2 linked regions of the Bdellovibrio bacteriovorus genome follow. The protein of the gene in region 1 interacts with the protein of each later gene in a pairwise test. Links are inferred from orthologs where the notes say so. Each region holds a gene or a part of one and is shown in the gene's direction. Other genes may lie near its edges. The genes, in order: secG and secA.

Evidence for each region.
Region 2: the proteins of secG (region 1) and secA interact in binary tests that used the Escherichia coli proteins (3 or more experiments, as listed by UniProt). The link is inferred for Bdellovibrio bacteriovorus from one-to-one orthologs.

What each region holds. Positions count from the first base shown.
Region 1 is NZ_CP020946.1:2,804,770-2,815,200, forward strand. What follows is about bases 630-3,524. They hold secG (preprotein translocase subunit SecG), read left to right. Parts: upstream 630-1,822; coding sequence 1,823-2,227; downstream 2,228-3,524. Other genes in these bases: B9G79_RS13425 (hypothetical protein), read right to left, coding at 630-1,075; B9G79_RS13430 (hypothetical protein), read right to left, coding at 1,212-1,682; B9G79_RS13440 (AgmX/PglI C-terminal domain-containing protein), read left to right, coding at 2,269-3,069; B9G79_RS13445 (phosphatase domain-containing protein), read right to left, coding at 3,093-3,524. In the rest of the region: more of B9G79_RS13425, read right to left, coding at 1-629; more of B9G79_RS13445, read right to left, coding at 3,525-4,169; B9G79_RS13450 (penicillin-insensitive murein endopeptidase), read right to left, coding at 4,211-5,794; B9G79_RS13455 (alpha/beta hydrolase), read right to left, coding at 5,852-6,706; B9G79_RS13460 (magnesium transporter CorA family protein), read left to right, coding at 6,716-7,642; B9G79_RS13470 (DUF429 domain-containing protein), read right to left, coding at 8,850-9,788; B9G79_RS13475 (GHMP family kinase ATP-binding protein), read right to left, coding at 9,734-10,431. UniProt on the Escherichia coli protein: Subunit of the protein translocation channel SecYEG. Overexpression of some hybrid proteins has been thought to jam the protein secretion apparatus resulting in cell death; while this may be true it also results in FtsH-mediated degradation of SecY.
Region 2 is NZ_CP020946.1:3,534,161-3,544,941, reverse strand. The notes cover bases 786-4,030. They hold secA (preprotein translocase subunit SecA), read left to right. Parts: upstream 786-1,163; coding sequence 1,164-3,830; downstream 3,831-4,030. Other genes in these bases: B9G79_RS16955 (hypothetical protein), read left to right, coding at 3,951-4,030; B9G79_RS16965 (tRNA (cytidine(34)-2'-O)-methyltransferase), read left to right, coding at 786-1,033. In the rest of the region: B9G79_RS16970 (gamma-glutamylcyclotransferase family protein), read left to right, coding at 1-558; more of B9G79_RS16965, read left to right, coding at 551-785; more of B9G79_RS16955, read left to right, coding at 4,031-4,625; B9G79_RS16950 (hypothetical protein), read left to right, coding at 4,606-5,211; B9G79_RS16945 (outer membrane protein assembly factor BamE), read left to right, coding at 5,298-5,741; B9G79_RS16940 (hypothetical protein), read right to left, coding at 5,746-6,438; B9G79_RS16935 (matrixin family metalloprotease), read right to left, coding at 6,443-7,099; B9G79_RS16930 (hypothetical protein), read right to left, coding at 7,166-7,690; B9G79_RS16925 (acyl-CoA synthetase), read right to left, coding at 7,764-9,260; B9G79_RS16920 (ketoacyl-ACP synthase III), read right to left, coding at 9,278-10,288; 3-oxoacyl-ACP reductase FabG, read left to right, coding at 10,433-10,781. UniProt on the Escherichia coli protein: Required for protein export, interacts with the SecYEG preprotein conducting channel.

The sequences.
Region 1 (10,431 bases):
CAAGGCGCACAGAGCCCTTCACATCGCCTATTTGGACTCTGACGAATCCTTTGACCAGCGGTGACACGGTAATGCGGATCAAGGCCTGGCGCTCAAAGCGGTTGGTGAACGTCAATAGGTCCGCCAACGGTGGCGGAGGGAAGCCAAGACTGGAGCTCAACCCCGACGAGAAGAACTCAGGGGACGAGGTGCTGTACCCAGGAATTGCCGGAGGATAGAACGAAGTCCCCTTCAGAGTCTCAGCGCCATCCCGACGGCCCATGGTAATACCGGCTTTACCAACCACGCCCATCACGGTGATCGCGGCCTTGGTATTGTCGAACTTTTCAGAGTTGTGGAAGATCTCAAACACAAAAGCTTTTTTGGTTTTGTTAAAGGCAATGCTGAAGCCCACTTCGTCAGCTCCACCGCCCCCTTTGCGCAGAACCCCGGCTTCGGCCAGAATACCCGCAGAAACACTCAAACCAAATTCATTGGAATCAATCACCAGTGGCGCCTGAGACCACAACTTGTAATCCAACCCGCGCAGAATGCTTTGCACAGCCTGCTGGCTGCGCACTTGGAAGGTTCTTTGCGCCTGGGATTCAACAACAGTCTCTTTCCCGAAGGCTTTTTTCACTTTGATTTTCACAAAACTCAGACCGTCGCCCACCAGGCTTCCGGCACCGTACACAAATTTGGTGGAATTCAGAATGCGCGCAGCATTCGTCAAAAACATCAGACGCATTTCATGGAATTTTTTGCGGCGGTCTTCAGGAAGACTTTCAAATGGTTCCAAAGGGTCGGTTTCAGCCACAGAACCACCACGGGCGATGATTTGTTCACGGACTTTCTCAGGGATCTTCAGACCCAAAGATTCTTTCATCAGCTCGCGATCCGGGGTCGTTTCAAATTCGTAGATCTGCTCGCCCTTGCCGACCTTGATCAGCAACTTGTCCTGTTGGGCGATCTGCGCTTTTTCAAGCGTGCTCTCTACGACTTCCGTTTCAATAGACGAAAGATCTTCGGCCCAGGCAGGGACCCAAGTTGAGACAAGCAATGCCGCAAAGGTAAGGGAGCGAACTACGTTTTTCATATTGAGCTGTGAAAAATGCAATCCCAGGACCGGGCTTTTAGCAATGCTAACTATATGATTTCTCGATTTTTTGCTGTCTAAGGCTTAGACGGCGAGCCCTAGCCCGCCACCAGTTCGAGCTGAGGCGTGGGACCCCTTAAAACTCAACAACCCAAGTTCCGGCCGAGGTTTTATTGAACTTGTACATGATCAGGGGATGCTCAAGGGTTTCCGGGGTCTTCCCGATCTGCTTGCCAATCCCGTTAACGGCTTCAGCAAAGTTGAAACTGCGACTGCGGCCCGGATCCATTCCACCCGCGATGCGGGCGAGGGTCATTCGCAAGGACGGCGGATAGGTGTTCACCACCACGACGGCGGTGGCTTTGGTTTCGGTCAGAAATTTGACCTCCACCACTTCCACTTCGGATTTTTTCAGCATGAATTCCTGATAGGACTTGTTCAGCCATTCGGATTGTTTGATGGAATCATCCGCTTCGATTTTCAACTGCTCCTGGAACTTCTTTTCCCCCAGCTCCAACGCGAGCTTTTTGATGGTTCCCTCCTGAGTTGTACAGGAGGACAGCAGCACAAAAAATAAGCAGGTGGCCAGACGGATGGAGTTTTTCATGTCTCTATGGTGATCAATAAGCGCTCCAGACTCAACAGAGTCGTGACTTAACGCGTTAGGTCGCCAGAATCAGGTCACTTTGGGGTGGACGAAAACCGCCATTATCCATATATTTGGGGGTCTTTGGGAGATTACATAAAATGACTACATTTATCGGCGTATTGCATATCATCGTAGCCCTTGTTTTGATCATCTTGGTTTTGATCCAAGATTCCAAATCTGATGGCGCTCTGGGCATGGGTGGATCTTCCGGTTCCAACTCTTTGTTGGGTGCAACTGGCGCTCAGTCTTTGGCTGGTAAAATGACAGTATGGGCAGCCATCATCTTCGCAGTGACTTGCCTGGCTTTGGCGACTTTGACTTCTTCCAAAACCAAGTCCGTTGTTGACAGCCTTCCGTTGCCAACAGCTCCGGCGCAGGAACATTTCCCAACAGAAGCTACTGACGCTGCAGCAGGTGCTGCGGCTGTTCCAGCTGCAGAGACTGCTCCGGCAGCAACTCCAGCGGCTTCCCCTGCTGCAACAGCAGCTCCTGCACAGAAGTAATTTTAGTGCCTTCCTGACAGGTTCTTCGCTATAGTTTTCCTATGGCGAAGAACAACTGGCTGATTCCATCTCTGATTATCGTAGGCGTATTAAGCGTCGCCCTTTCTCTCTTCATCTCAACTCAGACTGAAAAAACCAAACCCGGTGCCCGTCCTTTGGCGCGACTGGAATTGAATCTGGGTAAAGTCTTCGTTCTTCGCAACAACATGACCAACAAAGAAGTCCTGACCCGCAAGGCGACTTTGTTTGCGCTGGATTCCGTTGAAACCAGTGTCGATGGTGATGCGACGATGGAGTTTGATTCATCTTACCGTATTCGTGTGCTGGAAAATTCTTTGATCACGCTGGATGAGGAAAACGAACGCATTGTTCTGATCATCAAGCGCGGTGATCTGCAGGTTGAAAACTATGGCCGCGAAGGCAGCGTTTACATCTCGAAGGACGGCGTGCGCTGGACGGCCACTGATTACGAAATGAATTACAAAAAACAGGCCCCGACCGAAACTCTGCCGGAACTGGCTCCGGCGGAAACACCGATGGCAAATCAAAAACCGGTGGAGGGCCTGACGTCCGAGTTCATTCAAGACACTCTGAAAACCCATCGCAGTTCGTTCTTTAAGTGCTACACACAACTGCTGCAAAGAACTCCGGGTGTTGTCGGCCAGGCTTCGATCAGCTTCACCATCGAACGCACAGGTAAAGTCAGCCAGGCCGACATTGCCAGCAGCAGCCTGAATGACCCTCAATTCAAAAAATGTCTTCTGGAATCCGTACGCCGTGTGGAATTCAAAGTCTTCGGCGGTGATCCGATCACCACTGTCTTCCCTCTAAGATTTGAATAAAAAAAGGGCCTTCGAATGAAGGCCTAGCGATAGTCGTGCAGATAATCAATGCGGTCCGGAATCCAGGGTTCATGCACCCCTTCCATCTCGTACACCCGTCCGTCATCCACCAGCTTCTCTTTGAGTGGCGCAACACTGGGCTGATAAGATGAATGCAGCAGACCTTTTTCGATAAAGAACGGACGGACTTCGTTGTAAGCGCGTTCACCCAAAACCCCGCGGCGGATGAATTCATCAAAACTCTTCATCAGCTCTTCCGGAGTGTAGCCATAATTATAAACCATATCCTGGATCACGGCGTAGATTCCGTCCAGATTCAGACGGCCGTCCTGATACATATCCAGCGCCACTTGGAACGTGTTATAAGTCGCCAGCGTACGGCGACCGAACTTCAGATAGTAGTCCGGGTCCGTGTCGGTGGCCAGGTTGATATAGATTTTTTCCACCGGATCGTTTTCTGGAATCTGCGCCTGCAGCTCCAGAATGGTGTTCACCTGCTCGCCCGTGACGTTCAGCTTTTCCAACGTCGTGCGAATGTCGTTGGTGCCCAGACGGCGGGAACAAATATCCGAATAAAGATTATAGATGATCGCATCGGTTTCACTGTCATCGCCCCAGCAGATCTGGCGCACGTTTTCACCCAGACGCGTGCGCAACTGCATCAGCGCCTGCAGCTTGTAACCCACCTGCTTGGTCAGACGCCAGAAGCGGCCCGGGCGCAGGTTGGCCAGATTGTCTTTATAAAAACAGCCAAAGGGACGGATGTTGTCCAAAGAAAACTTTTCCGAGATACGTTCTTCCATCTGTGGCGGTGAAGCTGTGATGAAATAGATCGGAAAGTACATGTAACCTTTTTGTTGCTTGCGGTATTCAGACAGGGACTGCAAAAGCGTGTTGGTGCCGGGAATGTTTTTCTTGTTCAGGGCACGTTCCAAAATGGTGGTCATCAGACCCGACAGGGAATCAATCGTGGTGTCCAGATAGGTCTTATCCAGGTCCCACAAAAAGACTTCCTCGTGACTTTTCTCCATGCCCTCGGACACGTAACGGAAAAAAACCACATCCCCATTCATCTCACTACGATCACGCCAATCAGCCATGACTTTATTCTGACACAGGCCCACGGCTGCCGCAATTGAGATTAGAAACAGCCCGTGGTATTGACCGGTTCTGCCATCTGACGGCAACGAACCTGAGCTTTGGAACACTTCACACGCAGGTGGAAGTGATTGTGGTGGTCCTTTTCGGGAATCAGGCGGCGCAGCGTCTGAGCCGCAAGGCTTGAGTTGTCACCCTTGGTCAACTCGCCCTTGGCAATGGCATGACTGCACAGGGCCTGCTTCAAAGCACCGTGAATAAAGATACGGTCAATAAGCTGAGTGCCCACCACCTCTTTAAACAGTTTCCATTGAGGCTCCAGCATCCAGTTGGCGTGAGGTTTGTTCACTGCCACAGCGGACGCGAAGTACCCTTGGAAGGACTTGTTGTTAAAGAAGAAAGCCACGTCCGCGTCCAGACCATTTTGATGGGATTTGTGGGAACCCAGCTTACCCCCCGCCTCACGGGACAGATCGCCCACAGACAGCTCGTAACCCGGGATTTCTTTTTTCGTCAAAAGACCCATTTTCACAATAATGTACGCCAGCTCATTGGTCGCGAAGTGAGTTTTTCTTTTCGGACGAATGATCTCATAGCCTGTCGGAGCATGGGCCTGCTGGTAGGTCAGCATGTTCGCAGCATTCTGCAAACGGCCCGCATTCACCGGTCCGATAGCCTGACTGACTTTGTTCACAGGCGGAGCTGTCTCAGGCACACGAGGCTGACCGGTTTTTGGAGGATCCTTTTTAGGCTCCTCACGCTTTGGAGGTTCTTCTTTTTTTGGTTCCTCTTTTTTTGGTTCCTCTTTTTTCGGTTCTTCTTTTTTAGGCTCGTCCTTTTTAGGAGGATCTTTTTTGGGATCTTCCTTCTTAGGTGGATCGGCCTTGGGAGAATCCTTCTTAGGTTCGTCCTTTTTCGGAGTGTCCTGCTTTGGCTCCTCTTTTTTAGGCTCTTCTTTCTTAGGTTCTTCCGTTTTTGGAGCTTCCGGCTTTTTTACTTCCAGAATCTTTTCGATGTCATCGGCAACGTCACCGACGTAACGGCCTGGCTCGCCCTCGACTTCATCGTGCCCGCCCTCGATCTCAGATTCTTCGTCTGCCGGCAGTTCTTCTTCACCCGGAATTGGTTCTTCCGTCGCCGGACTGACGTCATCCTGCAGAGACTCCACCTGATGGTGATAAACGATGCCCTGATAATAAACGTAGATATCAATGAAAGATGAGCGGCATCCGCCGTCAACACTCAGACACGTGGCCTTCGCCGCCACTTTCAAATCCTGATTGTCCTGGGTTTTGGCTTTATAGGTTTTCAGGGCGATGAATCCGTAAGGATCCAAGATACCCGCAAGGTCCAGCTCCACGGTCTGAACTGATTTTGCACGCACCGGAAGGAATTCGATTTTTCCCTTCAGGGTCATGCCTTTGGTCGTCTGATCAAAATTGACACTCAAATCCTGCACCCGAGTGGAACCGCGCACGACTTTGTATCCATCCTCGTCTATCACATTGGGTTGTGCCGGCTCATAAGTCGTCACGACCTCAGACCCCTGTTCACGGGTGTCCGGAGCACAGGCTGCCAGCATTGATAAGGAGCTTAAAATGATGAGGGCACGCAACAAAGTCTTCATCCTGCCGGGAACATTGCAGGATTCATGCTTTCGGGAGCTGCAATATAAGCGGACTTCCTACTGACGGACTGTCAAAGTTTTAGATAGATATGACAAGAAGCGGTCCCGCAGCTCGCCATTGCGGATTTCGTACAGATTTCCGTGACGTCCGTCCGGGATCAGCCAAAGTTCTTTCGGCTCGGCGGCGGCTTTATACATATTTTCAGTAAATCGCGGCTCTACCGCTTTATCAGCCGTGCCGGTGATGAATAGCAACGGGATGGGTGACAACGACGCCAGCGACTGCGGGGCGTATTCATCACTGACCACCACCGACGACAAGGGCTGCAGGATCCATGTGAACCAGTGCCGGTTCATCACGCCTTTGGCCATCCCCTGATAGGAATCAAAACTGGCTTCGACGACCACATTCCGCAAAGGAATGCGGCCTTTGATTTCTTCTGCGGTTTTCAGTGCGATAATTCCGCCCAAGCTGTGCCCGTAAATTATCAGGGGGCGCGAGTCCTTTTTCTGATGCAGCCATTCCGCCGCTGCGACCCCCGCCGCCACGGTGTTTTCCGGGGTCGGGTAACCGCTGGACTGCCCATAACCAGGATAATCAAAGATAAAATAGTTATATCCTTGCGACGGCAGCCATTGAAACATCAGAAAATGCGACGTCAGGTTTTCGGCGTTGCCATGGAAAAACAGCATCGTGCCTTTGTTGTCAGCATGTGCAGAGGCAAAGTACCAGCCGTGCACTTTTTCACCTGTGGAGGTGGTCAAATACACATCTTCAGGACTTAATTTAATCCGGGCCGGATCAAAGAGCTTTTCTTTCATCGGGTAATAGAAAAATGACTGACACCCGGTCAGCAGCATCGTCGCGATGCATCCGAAAAAGAAACGGCGAAGGCCCGAAAACTTTGTCATACTGGAATCATGAAACGATTCGAACATCAATGGCAAGACTATAAGTGGGTCGATTGTGAAGCTCCTTCGCAGGAGGATCTGCGTCAGTTGGCCGAGGAATTTCCCATTCCCCTGCAGGCCCTGACGACATGTCTTGATCCCGAACATTTGCCGATGTGCACGTTCTATGAAAAAGTATGCTTCTTCATTCTGCGCCATCATGATGTCCAGGCAAAACCCAAAGCCGGCACCATGCAGGAACTTACCACCAAAATCATTTTCTTTGTGGGTCAGGATTTTTTGCTGACGATTCACCGTGTGCCTCTGGAATGCATTTCAATTAAAAAAGACAAAGTCGCTTTTGAACAGCTTCCCCTTTACACCCTGGTGAAATCGCTGTGTGTGCAAACTGTGAAAAGTTTTGATGCGCCCTTGGATGTGCTGGATTCAAAAACCGATGTGATCGAAGAGCGTGTGTTTGCCCTTAAACGCCGCACGATCCTGCGCGAAGGTTATCACATCAAACGAAAAGCCGCGTCTTATCGCAAGATTTTCAAATTCACCGCCGATGTCTTCAGCAAGATTCATCACCACGAAAACATTCCTCTAAAAGACATACAGCAGGTGCGTGAGCCTCTGGAAAAAGTGGCCTTTTACGCCGATGACATTTACGAGGAAATCACCGGACTATTGAATCTGCACCTGTCCTTGATGTCACAAAAAACCAATGAAGCATCTTTCCGCACCAACGAAGTGATGCGGGTGTTGACTGTGCTTTCCCTGTTCTTCTTGCCTTTGAATTTCATTGCCGGGGTTTACGGAATGAACTTTGAAAACATGCCGGAACTCAAAGAGCCCAATGGCTATTACGCAACCTTGGCCTTTATGCTGATGGTGGTCGTCGGCATCACATGGTGGATCTATAAAAAAGGCTGGCTGAAAAAAGAAGAACTGTAAAAAGCAGGCCCCCAGGGCCTGCTTTGACTGCCAGCTAAGTCCGAGCCCGGGCCTGCACGAAGGAATAAAAGAACACGGCGTTCGGATCACTTGCGACCCGCGCCATTTCTTCCTTCACACCTTCAACCACTTCCTGAGAAATGCATTTGGCTTCCACCAGTTGATCGCTGGCGCTTAACAGAAGCTCAGTCCAGTATTCAATACAGTCTTTACGTGCTTGCGGATAACGATTGTCCAGGAACCAGGTTTTGATCTCGGTGTGGATGTCATGATATCCGAGCTGCATAAAGAAGTTCCCCAGCTTGGCTCCGACAAATGGATCCCCTTTTTGCTTCAGTTGATATTCATTGAAGGCCATCCAGTACTTCCACACGTTCGGCGAATACGGATCCAGGAAAAAGGAAGCATTCATCACTTCAGTGGCATAGACCCTGTCTCTTTATACACATCTAAAAAGGAAGCATTCATCACTTCAGTGGCATAGACCACGGACCCAGGGCGCAACACCCGGCGCACTTCCGACAAAACCCGAATCGGATCCGGCACGTGCTCCAGAATCCAGCACAGGAAAGCCCCGTCGAAAGAGTTCGCAGAAAAGTCCATCGCCGTGGCATCCATTTCCTTGAGCTCAAAACGCTGTTCGGCAAAAGGCAAATGACTTAACCGGTGTTTCGCCGCAGAAAGTTGTTTCGTGCTGCGATCAATGCCGGTCAGCTTCAGATCAGGAAAACGCCGCAGAATGATTTCACTTTGCGCCCCAACACCACAGCCGACTTCCAGCAAATCTTTGACGTTGGATAAATTGATATTTTGATAAACCGTGTGTTCACCGAAGCGCGCCTGTTTGCGCAAACGATCTTGTTCTTCTTTGGTGAACCCATGCAGATAAGGAAAATCAGCCATCGAAAGCCCCCTTCGGAGGTGAAGCTTCTATTTAATAGCTGAGCCCCCGATTGCTCAAGCCCTCTCACTCTGCGCCAGCACAAAGCAAAAGTTGCCATGCAACAAACTTAAGAAGCCTTAGCTCTATTCACCAGCGCAAATTGAGGCCCTCTTCTGCGGGCTGCCTATTCACAGGCAGCAACGCAGCGACCTCCGTGGGCGCCACGACGGCGCGCACCCGCGCGAAAGCGCGGGCCACGGCCGAGCCCGGACGGCGTGTCGCGGAGTTGTTGACTGGGAATAGACAGACCGCAGAAGAGAGCCGCTAGAATCCTTCCCAGCGTACATTGACGCGGGGGAATTCGATCCAGTCTTCATTGGAGGGGAAACCGTCAGGGCGAGGCTCGGTGCCGCCCTTGAAACTTAGGAAGGCCGTCAAAGCACATATAAAGGCTTCGAAGGCGTGATTGTTTTCGATCATCAGCTTCACGTCCTGATCGTACACGAACGCGACGTTGTGCGTGCTCAATGCGTGTAGAATTTCGCGACGACTTTCATCGCCGCCGATGGCGTGTTTATGAAAGCGCAGATGACTTTTCATCACATTCAAAGAACGTCCCAAACGCCATACCGAAAGTTTGGGGAAGACCTCGATGCACTTGGCCTTCATGCTGCGTTTCAGATACATGGCCCGCGCCAGTAAAGGAGCCGTATTCGCCCCCATGGCGTGCTGAAGGATGAAGGGCTCTTCCAACTCGGAAGACACATACATCTCCACACAGCGCTGGGTGTACGGAGTGAACAGCTTGCGTGGTTTTTTCTTCTTGTGCAGTTTGCGGGTGTAATCCCACATCCATTTGACGTGGGGCTTTTTGCAATCCTCGATACTGGTACAGCAGTCATCCGACTGCAGGCACACCGGCAGATTGAAAGGCACATCAAACGCGATCAGATCAATTTCATTGTGATACTGACGAATCACTTCCTGAATTTTGAAGTCGGCGGAATGAACTTCGTCGCTCTTGATTTTTTCCACCAAGCGCGACAGGAAGATTTTTTTGTGTTTGGGATAGTATTCCAGAACGGCCAGGCAGGCCTTGTCGGTTTTACCGCCCCCCAGGGACAGACCGATGAAACGATGAACATCTCCGGCATGCGTCGCCGAAGCCGCAGTTTTTTTAACTGCGGTCTTCTTCGTCGTCTTTTTCTTTACAGGGGATCGACGGGTTTTGCGTCCATCACCTGGAAGCCGGCTTTTTGGCATGCGTTGGCTACTCCCTCACGTTTATCCGGAGGACACCAGACCAGAACACAGCCGCCGCCCCCAGCTCCACAAATTTTAACAGCCTCGGCCCCATTCTGCAAAGAGACTTCCGCAAGCTTGTAGATCTCAGGACTTGAAAATTCCGGGGCCAAGCGGACACGGGCTTCAAATTCGCGTTTAAACAACCCGCCCAGGTCCTTCCAGTTCCCGGCACGAATGGCATGCTCGGTTTCAATGGCAATACCTTTGAGATCCCGCAGGGCCTGTAATGTTCTAGGATCCTTAACAACGGAATCCTTCATCACTTCAAAGTTGTTAAGACCCGAATGATGGGCCTTGCCGGTATAGACCAGCATGAATTTTTCAGCCAGCGGCGTGTGGGACACCGGAAGCACCTTTTGTTCGATGCCGTCATAGCTGTAGTGAAGAACATTGATGCCACCGGAAGCCGCCGGATAATAATCCTGAGTCCCGGTTGGAGTGTTCAGAATTTCGGCCTCGATATTGTGAGCCACATGAACCATATTGTGCACGTCTTTGAATGGCTTTCCACAGAACTGGGCAAAGGCTTTCATCAAGCTGATTGTCAGACTGGAGCTTCCGCCCAATCCCCCGCCCACCGGACTTTGCGAAGAGGTCTTCA
Region 2 (10,781 bases), 740 kb from region 1 along the record:
ATGGTCCATTTCAGCAAGATCCAGAATTTCGTGGAATCTTCAGTATTTGCAAGGGTTAAGGCGACAGCCTACCGCTTGAAAGTGGGCTTCCCGGCTGTGGTCAAAGGGGGATCTGACCTGGTTCCGGGGCAACTGATTGAACTTAAGGGATCCGATTTATTGTTGAGCCTGATGGATGAATTCCACGGTTACAACCGTCTGGATCCTGACAAGAGCCTTTACTCCAGAGAAGAGATCGAAGTGCACCCGGAAGGCATGTCCGCTCCGGTCAAAGCTTGGATCTATTTCCTGAATCCTCTGAAGCTGCCGGTGAATGCCACGGTGATTTCAGGCGGAGACTGGAGACGTTCCATGGAAGAGCAGCCGGTGCTGACTTCCAAACTCAGTGACAAGCAGGTCACTTATATTCAGAGACTGGGTCGCTCCTCTGGCCGGGAGATTGTACCGATTGATTTGACGCTCTATCGTGAGCTGATGAATCTTGAGCTGATCGTCGATAAAGGTCGTCGACTGGCGCTGTCCAAACTGGGCCAAGAGGTTTACAGACACCTTGCCTAATACAGAAAAGCTTTTCCGCATTGTTCTTATCGAGCCCGAAATCCCGCAAAACACCGGAAATATCGGGCGCACGTGTGTTGGCACCAACTGCGAACTGCACATTGTCGGAAAAATGGGTTTTGAGATCAACGACACCAACTTGAAACGGGCGGGGCTGGATTACTGGCCTCACCTGACCTGGTATCGCCACGAAACCTTCGAGGACTGGTGGAAACACGTCGAAGATCCGTCCCGCATCTGGCTTTTCACCACCAAGACCCAGCGCACCTATTTTGAACCTCAGTACCAATCCGGAGACTGGTTCGTTTTTGGTAAAGAAACCAAAGGACTGGATCCCGAATTCCTGCAAAAGCACCCACAGCAGACCGTCACCATTCCCATGATTGGGGAGGGGGCTCGCAGCCTGAATCTCGCTACCAGTGTGGCGATCGCGGCTTATGAGGGTCTTCGTCAGGTGCGATTTACATTGCGATAGTTTAAGGCTTTGGTCGGGGTCACTCTCGAGGAAGTCTTTGAAATTCTGAATGAAATCGCGTCAATGACGCATCCAGAAATTGCCCCCTTACCTTGCCGCTTATGTCAATTTGGGTCTATCCTCATAGGCTATGGTTACACAAATTTTGACAAAAATGTTCGGAACGAAGCACGACCGCGAGATGAAAAAGATCCAGCCCACTGTGGATCGTATCAATGCCCTGGAACCTCAGATGGCAGCTCTTACGGATGATCAACTCAAAGCCAAGACTCCCGAGTTTCAAGAGAGACTGAAGAAAGGCGAAACAGTTCACGATATCCTGCCGGAAGCATTTGCGGTCTGCCGTGAAGCCTCTAAGCGTGTGTTGGGAATGCGCCACTATGACGTTCAGTTGATCGGTGGTTATGTTCTGAATCGCGGTAACATCGCCGAGATGAGAACGGGTGAAGGTAAAACCCTGGTGGCTACTTTGCCGGTTTACCTGAACGCTCTTACGGGTCGCGGTGTGCACGTTGTAACTGTGAATGATTACCTGGTTCGTCGTGATGCCGAGCACATGGGTCGTCTTTACGGCTGGCTGGGTCTTACCACGGGTATCATCGTTCACGGTCTGACAGACCAGCAGCGCAAGCAGATGTACGCTTGTGACATCACTTACTGCACCAACAATGAACTTGGTTTCGACTATCTTCGCGATAACATGAAGTTTGATTTGAACGACTATGTTCAAAGACCTCACTATTATGCCATCGTCGATGAGTGCGACTCCATCCTGGTCGACGAAGCGCGTACGCCGCTGATCATTTCCGGTCCTGCGGAATCCTCCACTGACAAATACTATGCTGTGAATCAGATCATCCCGCACCTGAAGCGCGATGTTCACTTCACCATGGAGGAAAAATCCAAAACAGCCTCCCTGACTGACGCTGGAAACGCGAAAGTCGAAGAGCTGATGGGTCTTTCCAACCTTTACGATCCGCAAAACATCGAAATCCTGCACCACGTGTATCAGGGTCTGAAAGCTCACTATCTGTATCGTCTTGATGTGGAATACATGATCAAGGACGGCGAGATCGTGATCGTCGATGAATTCACCGGTCGTTTGATGCCGGGTCGTCGCTGGAGCGATGGTCTGCACCAGGCCATCGAAGCCAAAGAAGGCGTTGAAGTGAAGTCTGAAAATCAGACTTTGGCGACCATCACCTTCCAGAACTATTTCCGTATGTACGAAAAACTGTCTGGCATGACCGGGACTGCGGATACAGAGGCAGTTGAGTTCAAAAAGATTTACAATCTTGAAGTGAACGTGATTCCGACCAACCGTCCGATCCAGCGTAAGGATCAGGAAGACGTGGTTTATAAATCAGAAAAAGCGAAGTTCAAAGCCATCACCGCTGATATCAAAGAGCGTATGGCCAAGGGTCAGCCGATTCTGGTGGGTACTGAATCCATCGAAAAATCCGAAGCTTTGAGCTCGTTCCTGCGCAAAGAAGGCGTTAAGCACGAAGTTCTGAATGCGAAACACCACGAGCGTGAAGCGGAAATCATCGCACAAGCGGGCCGCAAAGGGGCTGTGACCATCGCCACCAATATGGCCGGTCGTGGTACTGACATCATGCTGGGCGGTAACGCTGACATGCTGGCAAAGGCACAAGTGGGCAATGATGATTCTCCGGAATTCGCGGAAGCGGTTCAGAAGATCAAACCTCAGGTTGAAGCGGAGCGTGCGGAAGTTCGTGCCGTGGGTGGTTTGTACATCATCGGTACTGAACGTCACGAATCCCGCCGTATCGACAACCAGTTGCGTGGTCGTTCCGGTCGTCAGGGGGATCCGGGTGAATCCAGATTCTATCTGTCTTTGGAAGACAAGCTGATGAGAATCTTCAATGGTGAGCGCATCCAGAAAATCATGGAAATGCTGAACATCCCTGAGGATGAACCAATCACAGCCAAAATGGTGACCAACGCGATCGAAGGCGCTCAGCGCAAGGTTGAAGGTCACAACTTTGATATCCGTAAAAACCTGATGGAATACGACTCTGTGATGAATGCGCAGAGAAACGCGATCTATGGCATGCGCCGCAAGGTTTTGGAAGGTCAGGAAATCGAAAGAACCACTCTGGACTGGCTGGGTGATGTTGTTTCCAATTTGTTGGATACCCACATCCCTGAAGGCGGCAAAAAAGAAGAGTGGAGCCTGGAAGGTCTGAATAACTCCCTGGCACAAAGCTTCGGTTTCAAAATCGACTTTGCGACCATGGCTGTGAACACTGAAACGGTGACCGACGCTGTGAAATCCGGCGTGAAAGAAGTCTGGGATCGTCAGAAAAATTCCATGGGTCCGTTCTTTGAGCAGGTTCAGAAAATGATCCTTCTGCAAAGCATTGATCATCACTGGAAGAACCACTTGTACGTGATCGACAAACTGAAAGAAGGTATCTCATTGCGTGGTTACGCGCAGAAAGATCCTTTGATCGAGTACAAAAAAGAGGCGTTCAAAGCCTTTGAGACTTTGAACAACACCATCAAGTCGGATGCCATCGAGAAAGTGATGCGCGTTCAACTGGTGGCCCAGCAGAACGAGCAGGAAGTTCTGGAAAGCCTGCGTCCGGAAGAAGCTGACTTGGATGAATTGGATTATTCATCTCCTAGCGAAGCGGATATCGGTCACAGCCTGCCAGAGACTGAAGAGGCTCCCAAGCGTAAGATGACTTTCCAAAGCGGTCCTCGTGATGATCGTCCGATGAACCGTGAAGAGCGTCGCCGCATGGACAAAGATTCGAAGGGAAAAAGATAATTGGCTTCTTGTCCAAGTTGCCACCAACCGGTAGAGATTCTTGATAAGCATCTGGGGACTCTTTTCACGTGTTCCCACTGCAATGCGGTTTTCTTTGTCGACTGGAATGGACAGCCAGAAATGGCACAACACGAGCCGGAGCCAGAAGCTCCGGCCGATTTTCAGGGGGGACAGGATTTCCAGCAGCCTGGAAATGACTTTGTCCCGCCGATTCAGGATTTCTCTGCTGCGCAGGAAACCTTCACTCCTGACAACTCCATCCCGGAACAATCCTATCAGGATCAGCCTTATTCCAATGATCAGCAGTATGCCGAGCAGGCTTACGAGCCGTCGCAGGATCCGGAGATGAATGCGCCTCCACAAGAGAATGTTTCTTATGCCGAACCTGTGGAAGTTCCGGGGGATGTTCCACCGATGGAAGAAGCCCCTTACGATTTCAGTCAGACTTTGGATTCGGTGAATTCGCAGCCAGCCTCTGAACCGGCACCGATGTCTTCAGACACCGCCGATTTTTCTGACGTCACTGACTTTGCCAACGCGGATACGGTTTCAGGGCCCTTGGCCTATACGGTCACTATCGATGGCATCGAGTCCAGTCGACTGCTGGCTCAATTGCGCGAAGCCATGACCGATTCCCGCTTTGGCTGGGATGTGGCGGGATTGCTGGCAAATGTGGGAGGCGGAAGACTTGTGTTGCGGGGCCTGACTCCGGCTAAAGCCTCTGTCCTGATCAACCGAATAAAGTATCTGCCTTTTAAAATTTCCTGGAGGCAAGATGTCCTGTCTGGTTCCTAAAATTTCGTTAAGCTTTTTGACAATTCTTTTGTCTGCTTCCGTGGCTTTGGCCAGCGGGGGTGAAGAGCATGGCGGAGGCCACGGCGAAAAGAAGGAAGCCGCTCCGAAAGAAGTCAAATCCCGCGAGGACAGGTATGGCGTGGTTCAGGCCCGTGTGGCGGCCTTGGAAGCCAAAATTAAAGCCGGTGAAACTGAAATTCAAAAGCTGATTCTGGAAAAGCAGCACACCAAGGATCCCGCCAAGGTGAACGAGATTCTGGGCCACATGATGACCTTGCACAAGGACATGGAAAAGAATCTGAAGGACTATGACCGGGAAAGAACCCTGCTGAAATACCGTTACCCGGAAAAGGGTCTGGCGGACAAACGTGAATACGAACGCATTGATTTAAAGTCCATCGAAGAAATGGAAAATCAGATGAGCCTGGGATCTTCCGTAAAGCGCACCCTGAAGAAGGTTCGCAGTCAGTACGAAACTCCGGAAGATGTAAAAAAGGTGGAAGCTTCTGAGGCTGCTGATGGGCATAAAAAGTCCGCTCCTCAGGCCCCGGCCAGTCTGACCGATCCGGTTATTCTGAAAAAATAAAAATCCCTGTCCCATATTGAGACAAAAGAAAGTTGCTCGCTTTCGAGGAACGGGCGAAGCTGGTACCTTAGAAGAATGGGGGAAGTATGCTCCGATATGCGGCTATACCGTTGATTTCGCTTGGCCTGATGCTGTCTGCCTGCCAGACATCCATGCTGAAGCAATTTGAAGAAATCACGCCTGGAATGGAAAAAGACGACGTTCTTGATCTGATGGGAAGCCCCACCCAAACTCAAAGATTTCATGGCAAGGACCGCTGGACTTATGTGTTTTATGATAAGCGCATCAAGTTTGTGAAAGAAGTGCAGTTCTTTGAAGGCAACGCCATCTATGTTGGTGATGTGTGGCAGCCGCCGGCAGAAAAGAATGCCGTGGCCATGGATTCATTGAACGATCGCAAAAACCGCGAGATCGATGAACAGATCGCCCGCGATGTGGAAGGCCACCGTCGTTCCTATGATGAGTATGAAAAGAAATCCAAGGGTGAAGACAAGGTTCGTTACGTTCCTGATTTCGAGCCGGTTCGTTAAGTGCTTACTGCCCCTGAGGCAATACCAGGGGTTCTCCCAGAACAGAGATCACTTCATAGCCGGTGATCTCTAAAGTGTCTGAAGCATCCTTCCCGTAAAATTTCACACCGGTCCAGGCCCATTCGCGCGGCCATTCATCCACGACATTGCGGAAATAGATTTTGCCACCCTCACGAATGCCAGGGGCGGTGATGTCGAATTCAAAATCACTGACCGGGCTTGCGAAGATCCGCGCAAACGGAATCGGGAAAGCGGCGATATGGTTCTGGTCATCGCTGACCACGCACGGGATGCGCACGACCATCTTTGGAATTTCACCGGAAATTGCCACGCCTTCTGCTGAGAACAGCAGATCCACGGTGGGATAGCGGTCACACACAAACACGCGGGACCCGGCCGGACTTTTCATCAGGAACAGCCCCAGCTTGATGCCCGGACCCTCGCTGAACTGATCCAGCTCGACATTTTTAAGAACCTGGTACTTGAAGGCTTTTCTGAATTCCTCAGGGGTGGCTTCGCTTAAGTCAAAGCTGTCAGAGACCGTGCCCACCGAGCTTAAGCCTCCGTCAGAGGCGACTTTGCGCTGCGGGGAAAGCTTTTCATTCAGTACGTGCAAAGCAAAGGGAAGAGCCGCCATCAGTAAAATCAGGCTCATCATGCGCGACATTTTTTGCAGCGGTGACTTTTGTCTCTTCATAATATTAATACTCGCACTTTATTGTATCACGATCCGCCTGAGTCAGGGTGTTGCGGATTGTGTCTGAACTTAAAATACTCCACATAACACTGGCCACGGTGTTGTCGCGGTGTTTGAGGCCCAACACATGCCCCAGTTCGTGCACCATCAAACTTTCAAGATGCACACCTGAACCCATGGATGGGATGTCGTAAGTAAAGAAGTTAAAGAACTGTTCGTTCAGAATCAGATCGGCTTCATAAATCTGGTTTGATCGCCAGTAAAGGGTGGTCAACGCCTGATAGTTCTTTTTCGGAGCTTCCTGCCACGGCCATTCCGTCAGGACGTGCACAGTGCTTTTGCTGTCCTTGGCGGCGGTGTTTGCCTGAGAGTCGGTCACACGACTGAAGGTGAACAAAGTCATGCCGGCAGCATCATTCCAGTGCTGGGCTGCTTTGTTAAGCGCATCTTCGAATTCCAAAGGATAACTGCTGTGAAGCTTTAATTTTACAGGGATGTTGGACTTCCAGGAGATGCGCTGACCATAAGAATTTTGCACAAATCCGCAGTCGGCCTGGTTTTCACTGGCTAATAGATCGTCGTCGCCGGGCCCAAGACTGGGGCCCTTTTCACAGGCGCACAAAGATAGAAGGGTTACAGAAAGGACGATCCACTTGAACATATACTTGTCAGTTTACACGAGTTTTCCACGCGCAACCTGACAAGAAATGAATACTCGACCTAGGACCTAGTTATAGAAGTCGGCGATGTCGTCGTCGTTGCGGATATAGGTTTTGAAATCCGGGGACACAAAGCTGGACTCATGGATTTTACCCATCGGGCATTTTTCCAAACCCGACATGCTTTCGCCATCCCAGCCACAAGCGCCGACATACCAAGCCAACTGGCTGTAATCGACTTTGTAAGCAACCAGGGAAGTCCCTTTAAAGATCGCCACGACTTCTTCCAAAACGGTCTTGCCGTCAGCGTGGAAGTCGCCTTGCAGGACAGTGTCTATCCAGATGAAGGCTTGCTTGTCAGAGATACGCTCAAGCTTAGAGAATTGGAATTTTGTCAGGAAGGAATCACGCACGCCGTTTGTGTAAACGATCATCTCACGATACGGCTTGGTGCACTCTGCAGATTTACAAACAGTTTTGTAATCAGCAATAAGATCATAGAATTTGCCAGCGCCCACGAATTGCTTGTCTGCCAAGGCGTTGAGGGAAATCAGATTTACGGCCAACATCAGGCCCATCATCAGTTTTTTCATAGAAAGTCTCCGGTTACGTGGCCTTTGTATAACCCCCGTAAGGGCGTTTGTATAACTGAAAATGACGGACCTGTTAGAAGCTTTGATTCACCGTTTCCGCTAGAACGCGCTTCAGAATTTTGCCGCTGTCCCCTTTGGGAAGGCTCGGCAAAAACACGAAATGTTTGGGAATTTTGAACTTCGCCAGGTTCTGAACGCAGTGCTGGTGCAGGGTTTCCGGCGTCAGGTCATTGCTGCTGCGAACCACAAAGGCTTTGCCGACCTCGCCCCATTTGTCATCCGGAATGCCAATGACCGCCGCCTCTAAGACGCCGGGGTGGGAACGCAGGATCTGCTCCACTTCGGGCGGGTACACGTTTTCTCCACCCGAAATGAACATGTCTTTTTTGCGTCCGACAACATAATAATAACCTTCGTCATCACGACGAACCAGATCGCCGGTGCAAAGCCAGCCTTCTTTGATGGTTTCTTGCGTGGCCTTTTCGTTGTGCCAGTAGCCCTGCATGATCATCGGACCGCGTAAGAGCAGTTCGCCCACCTGATTGGCCCCCAGCTCGCGGCCTTCAGGGTCGACGACTTTGGCTTCAATATAGAAGTTCGGAAAACCGATAGAGCCGATTTTGCGAAGGGCATCTTCTTCATTCAGTGAAAACACATTCGGACCAAATTCGGTCAGACCATAGCCCTGGCGGACGGGAACGCCTTTTTTATCCCAGGTCTTGATCAGCTCCAGCGGCATCGGTTCGCCGCCGACAATGGCATAGCGGATGTTTTCTAAGTTGGTGTCGTTGAAACGTGGGGACCTTGCCATCATTTCCATGGTGGTCGGAACACCGAACAACAGCGTCGCTTTTTCTTTTTCACTTAAAGCTAAAATTTGTTCAGCGTCGAATTTTTTCAAGAACACCACTTTGGCGCCACGATGAATGAACGGAGTCGTTAAAACATTCCAGCCACCGGTGTGGAAGAATGGCAAAAAGATCACCGTGCAGTCGGTTTGTGAAATATTTAGTCGCAACGTTGTGTTGATCGAATTCCAGAAGATCATTTTGTAGGTCAGGATGGCGCCTTTTGGGGAGCCTGTGGTGCCTGACGTGTAAAGGATCATCGCCGGATCATTCTCGTTCGGCACGAAGGGCATTTCCCCTTGCGCTGGCGGATTTTGCAGATCTGTAGCGAAGCTGTCTGGTCCCTGCAGGAGATAGTGTCTTGTGCCCGGAAGGTTTTCGACGATGTCACGATACGCTTCCTGGAACAAAACCAGTTTTGGCGAAGAGTCGGCGACGATGTGATTGACCTCTCGCTGGGTCAGGCGGAAGTTGACCGGCACCATGATGGCGCCCAGGCGTTGCAAAGCAAAGAACAGAAACACGTATTCCAGTTCGTTGGTGGCCAGGACCGCCACACGGTCCCCTTTGCAGATGCCGAACTTTTCGTGCAGCACGTGCGCTCCGGCGTTGGCCAGATCGAAAAAATCAGCGTAGGAAAATTCACGGCCCGTATCGCCATCTTTAATGGCGATATTTTTCGGAGAATAAAGCTTCCAGCGTTTCAGCCAATCCAGTTCCATCGTTACCTTCTCGTGGATTAAGTGTCGTATCCCCACTCCAGAGCCAGTGCAGCCATGCTCATACCACCGCCGGAGCCCAACATAAAGACCAAGTCGCCTTTTTTCATTTTTTTCTGATTGGCCGCATCCGCCACCGCCATGCCGATGCTGGCAGAACCGGTATATCCGTAGCGGTCCATCACGTAATGGGCGCGATCGCGCGGAAGCTCCAGTTTGTCCAAAGTTTCATAGATGCTTTGCACGTTGAACTGGGTGATGAAGAAATGCTTGATATCAGACGGTTTCTTCTGGATGCGATCCAATAAAATATTAGTCAAACGCGGCCAGTGGATGCCGTTGGTTTCAGGCGGAATGCGTTTTGGGAAAGCCAACAGGTGACCTTTGTTTTCCACGACCTGGTGAGTGACCGGCTGGGCTGTGCCCCCGGCATAGATGCCCATATAGTCGTGATATTGACCGTCGGTGTACATCTGGCTGTCGATGAATCCGGTGTTGTCTTTGGACGGCTGCAAAATCACCGCTCCCGCGCCGTCGGCAAACAGCGAAGCAATTTTGTAATCATCAAAGTTCAGATACTTGGACATCGCATAGGCGCCCACCACCAGAACATTTTTGTACTTGCTGTCGGCGAAAATATATTTTGAAGCGATATCGCAGCCCACAACAAAACCCGCGCACGCGGTGTTGATGTCGTAAGTACCCGCATTCACTGCGCCCAGGCGGTAAGCCACCACCGAGGCCGTGGACGGGGAAAGATAGTCAGGTGTGTCAGTAGAGACGATAATAAGATCCAGATCCTTGGCTGTGATGCCAGCAGCTTTCATCGCCTGTTCGGCGGCGGGCAGAATCAAATCCGACGTGCGCTGATCTTCATTCATCCAGCGGCGTTCCTTGATGTTGCGGTTTTCCGCGAGGAAGGTTCCGATGTCTTTTTTGTAAAGATCATTGAAATATTGATTGGTGATCACGCGTTCAGGCGCGTACATCCCGGTCCCTGCAATTGTCGCTTTTCTTGTCGTCGTCATCATTTAATCCTTTGCGATTTCGCTAATCTAGAATTCAATTTGCGGTCTTTGGCAAGAAAAGAAATTTAGAGCATTAACTCTATACTCCGAGCGAAAAAGTGCTTTTTCCTTTGACGGACCGGGGGCTTGTGGGGGTACTTCAAGTTCATGACAAATATTAATTTTGATTTCAAAAACAAAAATGCCATCGTGACCGGCGGAGCTTCCGGTATCGGTTTTCAAATCACCAAAAGCTTTTTGGAAGCCGGTGGAAATGTTTCCATCTGGGATTATTCTGAAGCAGCTTTGCAAACTGCAAAATCTGAATTTGCAAAATACGGATCGCAGATTCACATCGCGCAAGTCGATGTTGGCAATCGTGACTCCGTCGCGAAAGCGGCGGCGTCTTTGCCGTGGGCTGTGGATATTCTTGTGAACAACGCCGGTATCACCCGCGACAAATCTTTTGCAAAGATGTCACCTGAAGACTGGGATGCGGTGATCAATACCAATCTGA